3 linked regions of the Pseudoduganella dura genome follow. The protein of the gene in region 2 interacts with the protein of the main gene of each other region in a pairwise test. Links are inferred from orthologs where the notes say so. Each region holds a gene or a part of one and is shown on either strand. Other genes may lie near its edges. The genes, in order: nusG, rho and hfq.

The links.
Region 1: the proteins of rho (region 2) and nusG interact in binary tests that used the Escherichia coli proteins (3 or more experiments, as listed by UniProt). The link is inferred for Pseudoduganella dura from one-to-one orthologs.
Region 3: the proteins of rho (region 2) and hfq interact in binary tests that used the Escherichia coli proteins (3 or more experiments, as listed by UniProt). The link is inferred for Pseudoduganella dura from one-to-one orthologs.

What each region holds. Positions count from the first base shown.
Region 1 is NZ_WNWM01000002.1:2,735,840-2,740,770, reverse strand. Bases 2,132-4,931 are described here. They hold nusG (transcription termination/antitermination protein NusG), read left to right. Parts: upstream 2,132-3,119; coding sequence 3,120-3,743; downstream 3,744-4,931. Other genes in these bases: rplA (50S ribosomal protein L1), read left to right, coding at 4,279-4,931; rplK (50S ribosomal protein L11), read left to right, coding at 3,845-4,276; secE (preprotein translocase subunit SecE), read left to right, coding at 2,736-3,119; tuf (elongation factor Tu), read left to right, coding at 2,132-2,530. In the rest of the region: GJV26_RS11960 (EAL domain-containing protein), read right to left, coding at 1-696; more of tuf, read left to right, coding at 1,340-2,131. UniProt on the Escherichia coli protein: Part of the processive rRNA transcription and antitermination complex (rrnTAC). The complex forms an RNA-chaperone ring around the RNA exit tunnel of RNA polymerase (RNAP).
Region 2 is NZ_WNWM01000002.1:3,884,739-3,889,853, forward strand. What follows is about bases 1,215-4,198. They hold rho (transcription termination factor Rho), read right to left. Parts: upstream 3,346-4,198; coding sequence 2,083-3,345; downstream 1,215-2,082. Other genes in these bases: GJV26_RS17055 (type B 50S ribosomal protein L31), read right to left, coding at 1,306-1,575; trxA (thioredoxin TrxA), read right to left, coding at 3,479-3,805; GJV26_RS17070 (response regulator), read right to left, coding at 3,981-4,198. In the rest of the region: GJV26_RS17050 (ArnT family glycosyltransferase), read right to left, coding at 1-1,214; more of GJV26_RS17070, read right to left, coding at 4,199-4,394; GJV26_RS17075 (PAS domain S-box protein), read right to left, coding at 4,391-5,115. UniProt on the Escherichia coli protein: Facilitates transcription termination by a mechanism that involves Rho binding to the nascent RNA, activation of Rho's RNA-dependent ATPase activity, and release of the mRNA from the DNA template.
Region 3 is NZ_WNWM01000002.1:4,919,892-4,924,751, forward strand. The notes cover bases 669-3,397. They hold hfq (RNA chaperone Hfq), read left to right. Parts: upstream 669-1,779; coding sequence 1,780-2,016; downstream 2,017-3,397. Other genes in these bases: der (ribosome biogenesis GTPase Der), read left to right, coding at 669-1,429; hflX (GTPase HflX), read left to right, coding at 2,080-3,216; hflK (FtsH protease activity modulator HflK), read left to right, coding at 3,220-3,397. In the rest of the region: more of der, read left to right, coding at 83-668; more of hflK, read left to right, coding at 3,398-4,500; protease modulator HflC, read left to right, coding at 4,500-4,860. UniProt on the Escherichia coli protein: RNA chaperone that binds small regulatory RNA (sRNAs) and mRNAs to facilitate mRNA translational regulation in response to envelope stress, environmental stress and changes in metabolite concentrations.

The sequences.
Region 1 (4,931 bases), 1.2 Mb from region 2 along the record:
CAGGTCCGACGCCTGCTGCGCCTTCAGCTGCACCTGCTGCATCTGCTGATGCGATTCCCAGCGGCGCACCTGCAGGAAGATCAGCAGGAACAGCGCCACCAGGACCAGCAGCGGCGCGCCGACGGTCCACCGCCGCCGCCGCCACAGTGCGCGCGGCTGGCCGCAGGCGATCCAGGCCAGCGGCGCGCCCAGCAGGATGCCCAGCGCATCGCCCAGCCACCATGTAAACCAGTTCGCCACCAGGCCATCGACCGGCAGCACGCCCAGCAAGGCGAGGGCGCACAGCGACAGCGTGCTGCTGATCAGCGCCAGTGCCGGCGGCAGGGTAAGAAAGCGCAGCACATCGCGGCCGGCGCCGACGGCGGGGTGCACCCAGCGGGCAAACGCGTGCATGCCGGCATAGGCTTGCAGCGTGGCGGCGGCAACCAGTATCAGCACGGCGGTGGCCAGCGTGGTGGACGGCAGCGCGGTCGCGCGCGGCAATGCATAAAGGTTCAGGATCAGTACGCCGAGCACCACGCCGGGGAGCAGACGCGGGCCGCCGCTGACGAGCATGGCCAGCGCCAGGCCGGCGGGCAGGAACAGCGGGGTGGCGAAACCGGGAGAGCCGGCCAGCTCCAGGCCCACGCAGCCCGTGGCGGCATAGGCAGCCGCCAGCAGCAGATTGGCCGGCAGGCGGTGCTGAAGGAGAGTCAAGATCGGGGTGCTCCAGGGTGGGCCGGCTAACGGCTGACTTGCAGATTCTATAGCAAAGCATGCAACGTAAAAACAACACTTGCATTTTGTTCCGGGTAGCCGCTACAATCTCGCCCCGAAGCAGGCAGTTAGCTGCGCGATACAAAGTGTTTGTGTCGAGGCGTTGACAGTTTTGATTTTATGCTTCATACTCTGCGGTTCCTCGCGGAGGGGTGGCCGAGTGGTTAAAGGCAGCAGACTGTAAATCTGCCCTCTTATGAGTACACTGGTTCGAATCCAGTCCCCTCCACCAAGTTTTCGCAAGGAAGCTGAGTGACAATGTAGTGAAACGGAACCTCGCGGGTGTAGCTCAATGGTAGAGCTGAAGCCTTCCAAGCTTATGACGAGGGTTCGATTCCCTTCACCCGCTCCAGTTTTCCTTGCTGCAGTCGCAGTACAGTCTATCGCAGTACAAAAGCCCTTTTAGCTCAGTGGTAGAGCACTCCCTTGGTAAGGGAGAGGCCACGTGTTCAATCCACGTAAAGGGCACCAGAATTCGCTGCGCGGTGATCACCGCGCGGTAGCATCAGACAGCAGTATCAGTACCCAATCTGACAGTCGGGCGCGTGCCCAGCAATATCTTAAAAATTGTTAGGAGTCTAAAATGGCAAAAGGTAAGTTTGAGCGGACCAAACCGCACGTCAACGTCGGCACCATCGGTCACGTTGACCATGGCAAGACGACCCTGACCGCTGCAATCGCAACCGTACTGTCGAAGAAATTCGGCGGCGAAGCCAAAGCCTACGACCAGATCGACGCTGCTCCGGAAGAAAAAGCACGCGGCATCACGATCAACACCGCGCACGTCGAGTACGAAACCGCTGCCCGTCACTACGCGCACGTTGACTGCCCAGGCCACGCCGACTACATCAAGAACATGATTACCGGTGCTGCGCAGATGGACGGCGCGATCCTGGTGTGCTCCGCGGCCGACGGCCCGATGCCACAGACCCGCGAGCACATCCTGCTGGCGCGTCAGGTTGGCGTTCCTTACATCATCGTGTTCCTGAATAAGTGCGACCTGGTCGACGATGCAGAACTGCTGGAACTGGTCGAAATGGAAGTGCGCGAGCTGCTGTCGAAGTACGAGTTCCCTGGCGACGACCTGCCGATCATCAAAGGTTCGGCACGTATGGCCCTGGAAGGCCAGCCTGGCGAAATGGGCGAAGAGTGCATCATCCGCCTGGCCGATGCCCTGGACACCTACATCCCGACGCCTGAGCGCGCTGTGGACGGCGCCTTCCTGATGCCTGTGGAAGACGTGTTCTCGATCTCCGGCCGCGGTACCGTGGTGACCGGTCGTGTCGAGCGCGGCGTGGTGAAAGTCGGCGAAGAAATCGAAATCGTCGGCATCATCGACACCGTCAAGACCACCTGCACCGGCGTGGAAATGTTCCGCAAGCTGCTGGACCAGGGTCAAGCCGGCGACAACGTTGGCCTGCTGCTGCGCGGCACCAAGCGTGAAGACGTGCAGCGCGGTCAGGTTCTGGCCAAGCCAGGCTCGATCAAGCCGCACAACCACTTCACCGGCGAGATCTATGTTCTGTCGAAAGACGAAGGCGGCCGTCACACCCCGTTCTTCAACAACTATCGCCCACAGTTCTACTTCCGTACGACGGACGTGACCGGCTCGATCGAGCTGCCAGCGGACAAAGAGATGGTCATGCCGGGCGACAACGTGTCGATCACCGTCAAGCTGATCTCCCCGATCGCGATGGAAGAAGGCCTGCGCTTTGCAATCCGTGAAGGCGGCCGTACCGTCGGCGCCGGTGTCGTTGCAAAGATCATCGCTTAATAGCAGTAAATAGTAGTAAAGAGTCCGCCAAGTAATACTGGCACCCAACAACGTTGGGTGCTAGAATTACGGATTCCACTGTAAGTTTTACGTAGGGGCGTAGCTCAATTGGCAGAGCGTCGGTCTCCAAAACCGAAGGTTGGGGGTTCGATGCCCTCCGCCCCTGCCACCGAATTCTGGTGCAGGGCACCGAAAGTAAAAACGAATGTCTAATCAATCCGTGCAAACCGTTGGCACGAGCGGCGACAAGCTGAAAGTCGTGCTGGCGGTGGTTGCAGCGATTGCAGGCGTAGTCGGGTTCTTCTACCTGGCAGGTCAACCAACCCTGGTGCGGGCATCCGCGCTTGTGGTTGGTTTGCTTATTTCCGTCGGCATTGCCTACACCTCCGCCACCGGCCGTGACTTCATCAATTTCTCGAAAGAAGCTGTTCGCGAAACGAAGAAAGTCGTCTGGCCTACGCGCAAGGAAGCCACGCAGATCACGCTGATCGTGTTTGCGTTTGTCGTGGTGATGGCGATGTTCCTCTGGGGAACGGATAAGCTGCTTGAGTTCCTGTTGTACGACTTGATTCTGGGCTGGAAAAATTAAATGAGCGATAACGTGCAAGACGACGTAACTGGCGCTCCGGCGCCAGATGCTCCGGCAGGAGAGACGGCTGCTCCAGTCAGCGTGCCAGTCAGCAACAAGCGCTGGTACGTTGTGCATGCTTATTCCGGCATGGAAAAGAGCGTGCAGCGTGCACTGACTGAGCGCGTCGAACGCGCCGGCATGCAGGAACAGTTCGGCCAGATCCTGGTGCCGACCGAAGAAGTTGTCGAAGTAAAGAACGGTCAGAAATCCGTGACCGAACGCCGTTTCTTCCCGGGCTATGTGCTGGTTGAAATGGAAATGACGGACGAAACGTGGCACCTGGTGAAGAATACCGCCAAGGTCACCGGCTTCATCGGCGGCAAGTCGAACAAGCCGACGCCGATTCCCGCACGCGAGATCGAAAAGATCATGACGCAGATGCAGGAAGGTGTCGAGAAGCCACGGCCGAAAGTGCTGTACGAAGTGGGCGAACAGGTCCGCATCAAGGATGGTCCGTTCACCGATTTCAACGGCAATGTCGAAGAAGTCAATTACGAGAAGTCCAAAGTGCGCGTCTCCGTCACCATCTTCGGTCGCGCCACCCCCGTCGAACTCGAATTCGGGCAGGTCGAGAAGGTCTGACCTGTTCACCACGCCCAACGGAGCGTTCAATCCGTACGAGGAGCCCTGCCATGAAGTACCGGCGGGGCGCTACCACTCAAATCCAACGATAGGAAGCCATCATGGCAAAGAAAATCATTGGCTTTATCAAGCTGCAAGTACCAGCTGGTAAGGCAAACCCGTCTCCTCCGATCGGCCCGGCACTGGGTCAGCGCGGCCTGAACATCATGGAATTCTGCAAGGCGTTCAACGCCCAGACGCAAGGCCTCGAGCCAGGCATGCCGATTCCGGTGGTGATCACCGCCTTCGCGGACAAGTCGTTCACCTTCGTGATGAAGACCCCGCCGGCAACGTTCCTGATCAAGAAGCACGCTGGCGTGCAAAAAGGTTCGCCGAAGCCGCATACCGACAAGGTCGGCACGCTGACCCGTGCCCAAGCGGAAGAAATCGCAAAACTGAAAACCCCGGACCTGACCGCCGCCGACATGGAAGCCGCTGTGCGCACCATCGCTGGCTCGGCACGTTCGATGGGCATCACCGTTGAGGGCATCTGATCATGGCAAAACTGTCCAAGCGCGCACAAGCCATCAAGGCTAAAGTAGACCGTACCAAAGTGTACCCGTTCGACAACGCCGTATCGCTGGTCAAGGAACTGGCCACGGCCAAGTTCAACGAATCGATCGACGTGTCGGTTCAGCTGGGCGTGGATCCGAAGAAGTCGGACCAGGTCGTTCGCGGTTCCGTCGTGCTGCCAGCAGGCACCGGCAAGACCGTTCGCGTGGCCGTGTTCGCTTCTGGCGAAAAGGCTGAAGCTGCCAAGGCAGCCGGCGCCGACGTGGTCGGCATGGAAGACCTGGCGGAACGCGTGAAGGCCGGCGACATGCCGTTCGACATCGTGATCGCTTCGCCTGACACCATGCGTATCGTCGGTACACTGGGCCAGATCCTGGGCCCGCGCGGCCTGATGCCTAACCCGAAGGTCGGCACTGTTACCCCTGACGTCGCTACCGCCGTGAAAAACGCGAAAGCCGGCCAGGTCCAGTACCGTACCGACAAGGCAGGTATCATCCACGCCACTATCGGCCGTAAATCGTTCAGCGATGCCGATCTGAAGAGCAACCTGGTTGCCCTGATCGAAGCCCTGAACAAGGCCAAGCCGGCCTCGTCGAAAGGCGTGTACCTGCGCAAGGTCTCGCTGTCGTCGACGAT
Region 2 (5,115 bases):
TTGTGCGCCGGCTTCGGCGGCCAGCCCGTCAGCTGGGCATACCAGAACAGCCACAGGACCGCCGCGCACAGCGTCAGCACCATCACGGAGAACCAGTCGATCGCGTTGATCGCGCCGCGCTGCACCGTCAGCAGGCCGAACGCGGCCATGATCGCCAGCGGCGGCATCAGCATCAGCAGCTGGGCGTGCTCGGGGGCCGGATGCATCAGCAGCATCACCATCGCGACGATGACGAACGTGGTGGGCACCACGATGTGCAGCAGGTTGTTCTGGCGGCGCCACGCATAGGCGGCCCACAGCGCGAACGGCCATGCCGGCCAGAAGAACCATACGCCGTCGCGGATGAACGTCTGCAGCGGGCGCAGGCTCGGCAGTGCGAGCTGGGCCAGGTTCCAGGTGTTCCAGGCTGTCATCGATGCCTTGCCGTAGGGCTGCGCGGCGAAGGCCGGTACCAGCCAGGGCAGCGTGACGGCGGCCGCCACGCCGAACGAGGCCAGCAGGTGCGGCAGCGCCTGGCCGGCCGGGATCGCCAGGAAACGCGTACAGGTAAACAGCGCCACCAGCACGAAGGCCGGCGGCACCCAGCCGCGGGTCAGCGTCATCAGGCCCAGCGCCAGGCCGATCAGCGCGGCGTTGCGCCAGCATGGCTTTTCCATGTAGCGTACCGAGCGGTACAAGGTGAGTGCCAGCAGCGCCGTCAGCAGCGGCTCGGAAGTGGTTTCGTGGCTGTGCTGCAGGAAGCCCAGGCAGCCGAGGTAGATCAGCAGCGCGGCATCGGCCAGCGTGCGGCCGAAGTCGTCCGGCTCGGGCTGGCCGCCGAAGGCCAGGCGCAGCGGCTGCGCCTCGGGCCGCCGGCCCAGGTTGAAGGTGGCGTACCACAGCGACAGCGCGCCCAGCAGGAACACGCCGATGGTGGCGATGCGGGCGGCCAGCACATCGCCGAACAGGCCGCCGAACAGCTTGATGCACAGCGCGCCCAGCCAGAACATCAGCGGGCCTTCCTCGGGCGTCGGCATGCCGGCGATGTTCGGCCACAGCCAGTCGTGCCAGGTGCCGTGCGCCATCGTCCACATGATGCCGAAGCTGGCGGCATCGTCGTTCTTCCACGGTTCGCGTCCGATGACGCCCGGCAGGATGTACAGCATGGCCAGGGCAAACAGCGCCCAGCGGGGCAGGGCAAGGACGGCGGAGGCGGGAAGGCGGACTGGCTTCATTCAATCGGTCGTGCTGACGGTGGAAACAGGAGTATCGGTGATAACAATAAAAAAAGGCAGCCGCGGCTGCCTTTTTTCGTGCGCGAGGCGATTAGCCTTGCGATACGGCGGTCTTGGAACCGACTTTGCCGAACTTCTGGCGGAACTTTTCCACGCGACCGGCGGTGTCGACGATCTTGTGCTGGCCCGTGAAGAACGGGTGCGATTCCGACGAGACTTCGATCTTGACCAGCGGGTATTCTTTACCGTCGAGGGTGATCTTGTCGCGGGTGTTGATCGTGGAACGGGTCACGAACTTGAAGTCGCACGACAGGTCGTGGAACACAACTTCGCGGTAATCTGGATGGATATCGTTTCTCATGATGTTTCTCTATAAAGTTTGGTAGCCAAACAGCACTTCGTCGGTCCAACAGCTTCCTGACCCGATTGCCGCCCACTTGCCGGGGTTAAAAACAGCCGGGGATTATACTCCAAAACGCCGGCCAAAATAATAGGGATGGACCCTGTTTTCCAAGAAATTTCCTGGAAAACAGGGTCCGTCCCTACTTTTTGGATTTTCAGCCCAACTGCAGGAACCGGGGGCAGACCCCCCGTCACCGTGGCAGCGAACTCGGCCTCCAGCGGTGTTGGGGATCTGACCCCAGGCCTGGTCGCGGGTTACCGCTTGCATTGGCGACGGGGCGAAAAAAACCGGTGTCAGACACCATTTATCCTTGCGGATAAATGGTGTCTGACACCGGCTGCTCAGCTGTTCCCGGCGAAGGTTAGCCGCCGCGGTGCAGCAGGGGTTTCGTGGAGCACTGCTCCGCGCCTGCGGAACGGCCTGGCCCTGCAGGGCCAGGTTCCTTGCGCGCCACTTGTCCTTGCTTTAGCCGCCGCGCCGCATCATGTCGAAGAACTCGGTATTGGTCTTCGTGGCGCGCATCTTGTCGAGGATGAACTCCATCGCTTCGATCTCGTCCATCGAGTACAGCAGCTTGCGCAGGATCCAGATCTTCTGCAGCTCGTTCGGCTTGATCAGCAGTTCTTCGCGGCGCGTACCCGATTTGTTCAGGTTGATTGCCGGATAGACGCGTTTTTCGGCCAGGCGGCGCTCCAGGTGCACTTCCATGTTGCCGGTGCCCTTGAATTCCTCGTAGATCACGTCGTCCATGCGCGAACCGGTTTCGATCAGCGCGGTGGCGATGATCGTCAGCGAGCCGCCTTCCTCGATATTGCGGGCGGCGCCGAAGAAGCGTTTCGGGCGCTGCAGCGCGTTGGCGTCCACGCCGCCGGTCAGCACCTTGCCCGAAGCCGGGATCACGGTGTTGTAGGCGCGGGCCAGGCGGGTGATCGAGTCCAGCAGGATGACCACATCCTTCTTCATCTCGACCAGGCGCTTGGCCTTTTCCATGACCATCTCGGCAACCTGCACGTGGCGGGTGGCCGGCTCGTCGAACGTGGAGGCAACGACTTCGCCGCGCACCGAGCGCTGCATTTCCGTCACTTCTTCCGGGCGCTCGTCGATCAGCAGCACGATCAGCGTCACGTCCGGGTGGTTGGCCGTGATGGCGTGCGCGATGTGTTGCAGCATCACGGATTTGCCGGACTTCGGCGACGCCACCAGCAGGCCGCGCTGGCCCTTGCCGATCGGCGCGATCAGGTCGACGATACGGCCGGTGATGTTCTCGGCGCCGTTCATCTCGCGTTCCAGGCGCAGCGGCTCGTTCGGGTGCAGCGGCGTCAGGTTCTCAAACAGGATGCGGTGTTTCGAGGCTTCCGGCGATTCGCCGTTGACCTTGTCCACCTTGACCAGTGCAAAGTAACGCTCGCCGTCTTTCGGCGTGCGCACTTCGCCTTCGATCGAGTCGCCCGTATGCAGGTTGAAGCGCCGGATTTGCGACGGCGAGATATAGATGTCGTCCGTGGACGCCATGTAGCTGGCGTCCGGCGAGCGCAGGAAGCCGAAGCCGTCCGGCAGTACTTCCAGGGCGCCATCGCCGAAGATCTGCTCGCCGGACTTGGCGCGCTTCTTCAGGATAGCGAACATGAGCTCCTGCTTGCGCAGGCGGGCCGCATTGTCGATATCCAGACTGATGGCCATTTCCAGCAACGCCGAAACGTGCAAGGCCTTTAATTCAGATAGATGCATAGGTGTTTGAGTGTCCCGTGACGGGAAAGTAAGGTAGGGGAGGGAACTGCGTGGGCTCTATGTTTCTCGGGGGGCGGATGCCTCGGTCCCGGCCAGGCAGGTGGTGCTGCGGGCGCAGCACCACCTATATTACTCAAATATTGCTGTCGATGAAAGAGGTGAGTTGGCCTTTTGCCATGGCGCCCACTTTTTGAGCAGCCGGCACGCCGTTCTTGAACAGGATCAGCGTCGGGATGCCGCGAATGCCGAACTTGCCCGGCACGGTCTGGTTCGAGTCCACGTCCAGCTTGGCGATCGTCAGCTTGCCGTCATATTCCTTGGCGACTTCTTCCAGGATCGGGGCAATGCTCTTGCACGGACCGCACCACTCGGCCCAGAAGTCCACCAGCACAGGACGGTCGGATTTCAGCACGTCGGCTTCGAACGACGCGTCGGTGATGTGTTTGATGTTTTCGCTCATGTTGTTTTCCCCTTTCGGGATCAGATTAAGTTCGCCTGGCGTCCGTTGCCTGCCAGTCCTCTACGAGGAGATGGAGACCGTGCGCACGAATTCAATGTCAAGCCACTATATCAACTACGACTCAAATAATGAGACTTGCATCGGGGAATCAGGCGGGGATGGATCAAATAATAACCTATTTTCCGTCGCCGTGTACCGGCGTCGCCCTGCCGCGGGCGAGTGCCAGCAGGTCGCCCAGCGCGGCACTCGTGAGCGGCTTGTTGCGCGCCCCCAGGATGGTCAATCCCTGCGCCGTCGCCAGCGTTTCGGCGGCGCGCAGGATGCCGCTGTCCATGCCGGACAGCAGGATCACGTCGCCATCGAAGCCGCCTTCGGCCACGGCGCGCAGGAATTCGATGCCATCCATCTCCGGCATCGACAGATCGCACACCAGCACGTCCGGCCGGAACCCGGGCAGTGCGCGCAGCGCACTGCGGGCGTCGCTGTCGGCGTGTACGTGGGAATAGCCCAGGCCGGCGATCATGTCCTGCAGCAGGTCCAGCATGAAGGCGTCGTCGTCCAGCAGCAGGATGCGCAATGCGTGGTTCATTTCAGTTCGCCAAGAGTCGTGTGGTTCAAGATGTGTTCCCGGATCTGCGCCAGCAGGGGGCGGAACTGCCCGACCAGCGCCCACGCACCCTGTTCCCCCGCCGGACCGGAAGACGGCAGCCGCTCCATCCGCTCGCACAGTTCGCCCATGCCGAGCGCACCCACCGTGCGGGCGGCCGCCTTGAGCCGGTGGCCCAGTTCGCGGACCCGCTCGATATCGCCGGCCGCCAGCGCCTCGTCGAGCTCCGCCAGCCCGTTCTCGGCCGATTGCAGGAACTTCAGCGCGAAGCTGCGGATCTTGTCCGGCTGGTAGCCCAGCACCTGGGCCAGCACGGACAGGTCGATGACGGCCGGATCGCCCACCAGTGTCGCATGGGGCCGGTACGGCACGGCGCCTTCATTGCCGGCGCCGCGCTCCCCTCCACCCTTGCCGCCGTCCTTGCCGCCATCGCGGCGATGTTCCTTCACGCGGCGCTCGGGCAGCCAGGCCGCGATCTTGCGGGCCAGCAGCGCCGGCTGGATCGGCTTGGCGATGAAGTCATCCATGCCGGCTTCCATGCAGCGTTCGCGTTCCTCGCTGGTGGCGGTGGCCGTCATCGCCAGCACGCGCAGGCCGGCCAGGCGCGCATCGGCGCGGATGCGGCGCGTGGTTTCCAGCCCATCCATCACCGGCATCTGCACGTCCATCAGCACGCAGTCGAAGCTGGCTTCTTCCAGCAGCG
Region 3 (4,860 bases), 1.0 Mb from region 2 along the record:
AGATGCCCGCCAGCGCGGGCATCCAGTATCCCAACAAACCAAGCAGTAATTATGATCGCCAACGCGGTCGAGCAGAATACAAATGAAGCCGGTAATTGCACTCGTGGGGCGCCCGAACGTCGGGAAATCGACCCTTTTCAATCGTCTGACCCGCTCGCGCGATGCGCTGGTGGCGGACTTGCCTGGACTGACGCGTGACCGTCACTACGGCGAGGGCCGCGTCGGCGACCGCCCGTTCCTGGTCATCGATACCGGTGGTTTCGAACCGGTCGCCAAGGAAGGCATCATGTTCCAGATGGCGCTGCAGACCAAGCAGGCCGTGGCCGAAGCGGACGTGGTGATCTTCCTCGTCGACGGCCGCCAGGGCATGACGCCGCACGACAAGACCATCACGGACTTCCTGCGCCGCAGCGGCCGCCCGGTGCTGCTGGTGGTGAACAAGGCCGAAGGCATGAAGTACACCTCGGCCGTATCGGATTTCTACGAGCTGGGCCTGGGCGATCCGTATGCCATCTCCGGCGCCCACGGCGACGGCGTGAACGACCTGGTGCAGGAAACGCTGGACAAGGCGTTCGCCTCGCGCCCGGACGACGCCGATGAGCTGCTGCCGTCCGAACGCGGCATCAAGCTGGCGCTGGTCGGCCGGCCGAACGTGGGCAAGTCCACGCTGATCAACACGCTGCTGGGCGAGGAGCGCGTGATCGCGTTCGACATGCCCGGCACCACCCGCGATTCGATCGAGATCCCGTTCGAACGCGACGGCAAGCACTACACGCTGATCGATACCGCCGGCATCCGCCGCCGCGGCAAGGTGTTCGAGGCGATCGAGAAATTCTCGGTCGTCAAGACGCTGCAGTCGATCTCGGAAGCGAACGTGGTGGTCCTGATGCTCGATGCCCAGCAGGATATCTCCGAGCAGGATGCGCACATCGCCGGGTTCATTCTCGAAAGCGGCCGCGCCCTGGTGCTGGCGGTGAACAAGTGGGACGGCCTGCAGACGCACCAGCGCGACCAGGTCAAGAACGACATGGACCGCAAGCTGGACTTCCTCGGCTTCGCCAAGACCCACTTCATCTCGGCACTGAAGGGCACCGGCATCGGCCCGCTGATGAAATCCGTGGACGCCGCCTACGGAGCCGCCATGGCCGACCTGTCGACGCCGAAGCTTACGCGTGCACTGCTGGAAGCGGTCGAGAAGCAGGAACCGAAGCGCAAGGGCGGCCTGCGGCCGAAGATGCGCTATGCCCACCAGGGCGGCATGAACCCGCCGATCATCGTCATCCACGGCAACTCCCTCGATGCGATCAGCGAGCCGTACAAGCGCTACCTGGAAAAGCATTTCCGGGACACGTTCCAGCTCGTGGGGACGCCGCTGCGCATCGAATTGCGCACCGGTAAAAACCCGTTCGACAAGCGCGACAAGGGCTGACCTGCCGTCGGCAGCCTGCCGCGATCGGGTCGCCGGCAATCGAAAGCCGGTGCCAGACAATTTTTCCGGTCGAATCATCCGGAAAACGTGCCTGGCACCAGTGGGCGCATGCCACGCGAGATCTGCCGAAACACCGGTCCGCACGCGGACCGGCTTCACATTTTCACGTTATCTTTTTTCCTCGTTTTCATTTGCACACCCCTGCATAATTCACAAAAACAGGTTACAGTAGCTGAGAAGCATTTCCGTTTGGCAGAGGGCGTCTTTACCTCTGCAATAAGGAGCAGCCGGCACTTGAAATCAAGCGTTTCGCCTCCAATTCCAACACAACAACATAAACTGGAGTAGTTATGAGCAATAAAGGGCAATTGTTACAAGACCCATTCCTGAACGCGCTGCGCAAGGAGCACGTTCCCGTCTCGATCTACCTCGTCAACGGTATCAAGTTGCAAGGTCACATCGAGTCGTTCGACCAGTACGTCGTCCTGCTGCGCAATACCGTTACGCAGATGGTGTACAAGCATGCCATTTCGACTGTGGTACCGGCCCGCGCCGTCAACCTCAACATCGATTCCGAGGCGGAGTAACGCGTTGATCCTAGCGACAACGCCACAGCTTCGTCTTCCGCTTCAACGTTTCCTGGCCATCCCATGCGCGCAGCTTTAGTCGGGGTGGATTTCGGCCAGGGCGACTTCGCCGCCAGTGTCGATGAATTGATGCTGCTCGCGCGTTCCGCAGGAGCGGAGCCCATCACGACCATCACCGGCAAGCGTTCCAGCCCCGATGCTGCCTACTTCGTCGGCAGCGGCAAGGCCGATGAAATCGGCCATGCCGTGCAGGATCACCAGCTGGAGATCGTCATCTTCAATCACGCGCTGTCGCCTGCCCAGCAGCGCAACCTGGAAAAGCGCCTGAACGTGCGGGTGCTCGACCGTACCAGCCTGATCCTCGACATCTTCGCCCAGCGTGCCCAGAGCCACGAGGGCAAGCTGCAGGTCGAGCTGGCCCAGTTGCAGCATCTTTCCACGCGGCTGATCCGCGGCTGGACTCACCTCGAACGCCAGAAGGGCGGTATCGGCCTGCGCGGTCCTGGTGAAACCCAGCTGGAAACCGACCGCCGGCTGATCGGCGAGCGGGTGCGCATGCTCCGTGCGCGGCTGGCCAAGCTGCGCAAGCAGCACGAGACGCAGCGTCGTTCGCGCGGCCGCAACAACGCTTTCTCCATATCGCTCGTCGGTTACACCAATGCCGGCAAGTCCACGCTGTTCAACGCGCTGACCAAGGCCGGCGTCTACGTGGCCGACCAGCTGTTCGCCACGCTCGACACCACGTCGCGCCGCGTGTTCATGGGTGAGGAGGCCGGCAATGTCGTGATTTCCGACACGGTCGGCTTCGTGCGCGAGCTGCCCCACCAGCTGGTGGCGGCATTCCGCGCCACGCTGGAGGAAACCATCCATGCCGACCTGCTGCTGCATGTCGTCGATGGAGCGAGCCCTGTGCGCATGGAGCAGATCGAAGAAGTCAATGCCGTGCTGCGCGAGATCGGCGCCGACCATATTCCGCAGATCCTCGTGTGGAACAAGATCGACGCGGCCGGCCTGGAGCCGGCGGTGGAACGTGATGAACATGATAAGATTTCACGCGTGTTCATCAGCGCCCGGACGGGTGACGGCCTCGATCTGCTGCGTGCGTCGCTCACCGAGGCAGCCCAGCAGCACCGCGAGGCAAGTGCGCGTCCGAAGGACGACACGCCGGCCGATGCCATTTCCACATTCACCGACGTTTAAAACATGCCTCTTTCCTCACTAGCGAAAAGATTAGGCCTGAAGTTGTCCCTGAACGACCCCCGCTGGGGGCAGGACAAGGACAACAACAGGCAGGCCCAGGAAGGCAAGAAGCCCGGCGACGGTCCTCCTGACCTCGATCAGCTGTGGCGCGACTTCAACCAGCGCCTGAACGGCCTGTTCGGCAACAAGAACCGCAACAACAACAGCGGTGGCGGCGGCACCGGCGGCGGCGGCAGCGAATTGCGCGGCGCCGGCGTGACCGTCGGCGCGGTCGCGGCCATTGCCGTGCTGGTCTGGCTGGCCAGTGGCGCATTCATCGTGCAGGAAGGCCAGAAGGGCATCGTCACGACCTTCGGCCGCTACAGCCACGATACCCCGGCCGGCTTCAACTGGCGCTGGCCGTATCCGTTCCAGTCAAACGAAACCGTCAACGTGTCGCAGGTACGGACCGTGGAAGTGGGTTACCGCGGCAACACCCGCAACAAGCAGGCCACCGAATCGCTGATGCTGACCGACGACGAGAACATCATCGATATCCAGTTCGCCGTGCAATACCGGTTGAAGGACCCCGTCGCCTGGCTGTACAACAACCGGGATGCGGAGGACACCGTGCGCCAGGTCGCCGAAACGGCGATCCGCGAGATCGTGGGCCGCAGCAAGATGGACTTCGTGCTCTATGAAGGCCGCGAGAAGGTGGCCTACGACACGCAGCAGCTGATGCAGCAGATCCTGGACCGCTATGCGTCCGGCGCGCTGGTCACCAACGTGACGATGCAGGGCGTGCAGCCGCCGGAGCAGGTGCAGACCGCGTTCGACGATGCCGTCAAGGCCGGCCAGGACCGTGAGCGCCTGAAGAACGAAGGCCAGGCCTACGCGAACCAGGTGGTACCGATCGCGCGCGGCGCGGCATTCCGCCTGCTGCAGGAAGCCGAAGCCTATCGTTCGATGGTGGTCGAGAACGCGAGCGGTAATGCCGACCGCTTCAAGTCCGTGCTGGTCGAGTACCAGAAAGCGCCGGGCGTGACGCGCGACCGCATGTACCTCGATACGATGCAGCAGATCTTCAGCAATACCAGCAAGGTGATGGTCGATTCGAAGGCCGGCAGCAACCTGCTGTACCTGCCGCTGGACAAGCTGATCGCCCAGGTCGCCGCCACCGAGGCGCAACGCGCCAACGTGACCGCGCCGCCACCGGCCGCCGTGCTGCTGCCGCCACCCGACCAGACGTACAGCGGCGAACAGAACCGCGCACGTGAATCGTCCCGTAGCCGGGAGGGCCGTTAATGAACCGTATCGTTACTTTCGTTGTCACCGCGTTCATCGCGCTGATGCTGCTGTCGTCCACCGTGTTCGTGGTGGACCAGCGCAAGTTCGCGATCGTCTTCGCGCTGGGTGAAGTCAAGCAGGTGATCCGCGAGCCGGGCCTGCACTTCAAGCTGCCGCCGCCGTTCCAGAACGTGATGTGGCTCGACAAGCGCATCCTCACGCTCGACTCGCCGGAGGCGGACCGCTTCATCACGGCCGAGAAGATGAACATCCTGGTCGATTCGTTCGTCAAATGGCGCATCGTGGAGCCGCGGCTGTACTTCGTCAGCTTCGGCGGCGACGAGGGCCGGGCGCGCGACCGCATGGCGCAGATCGTCA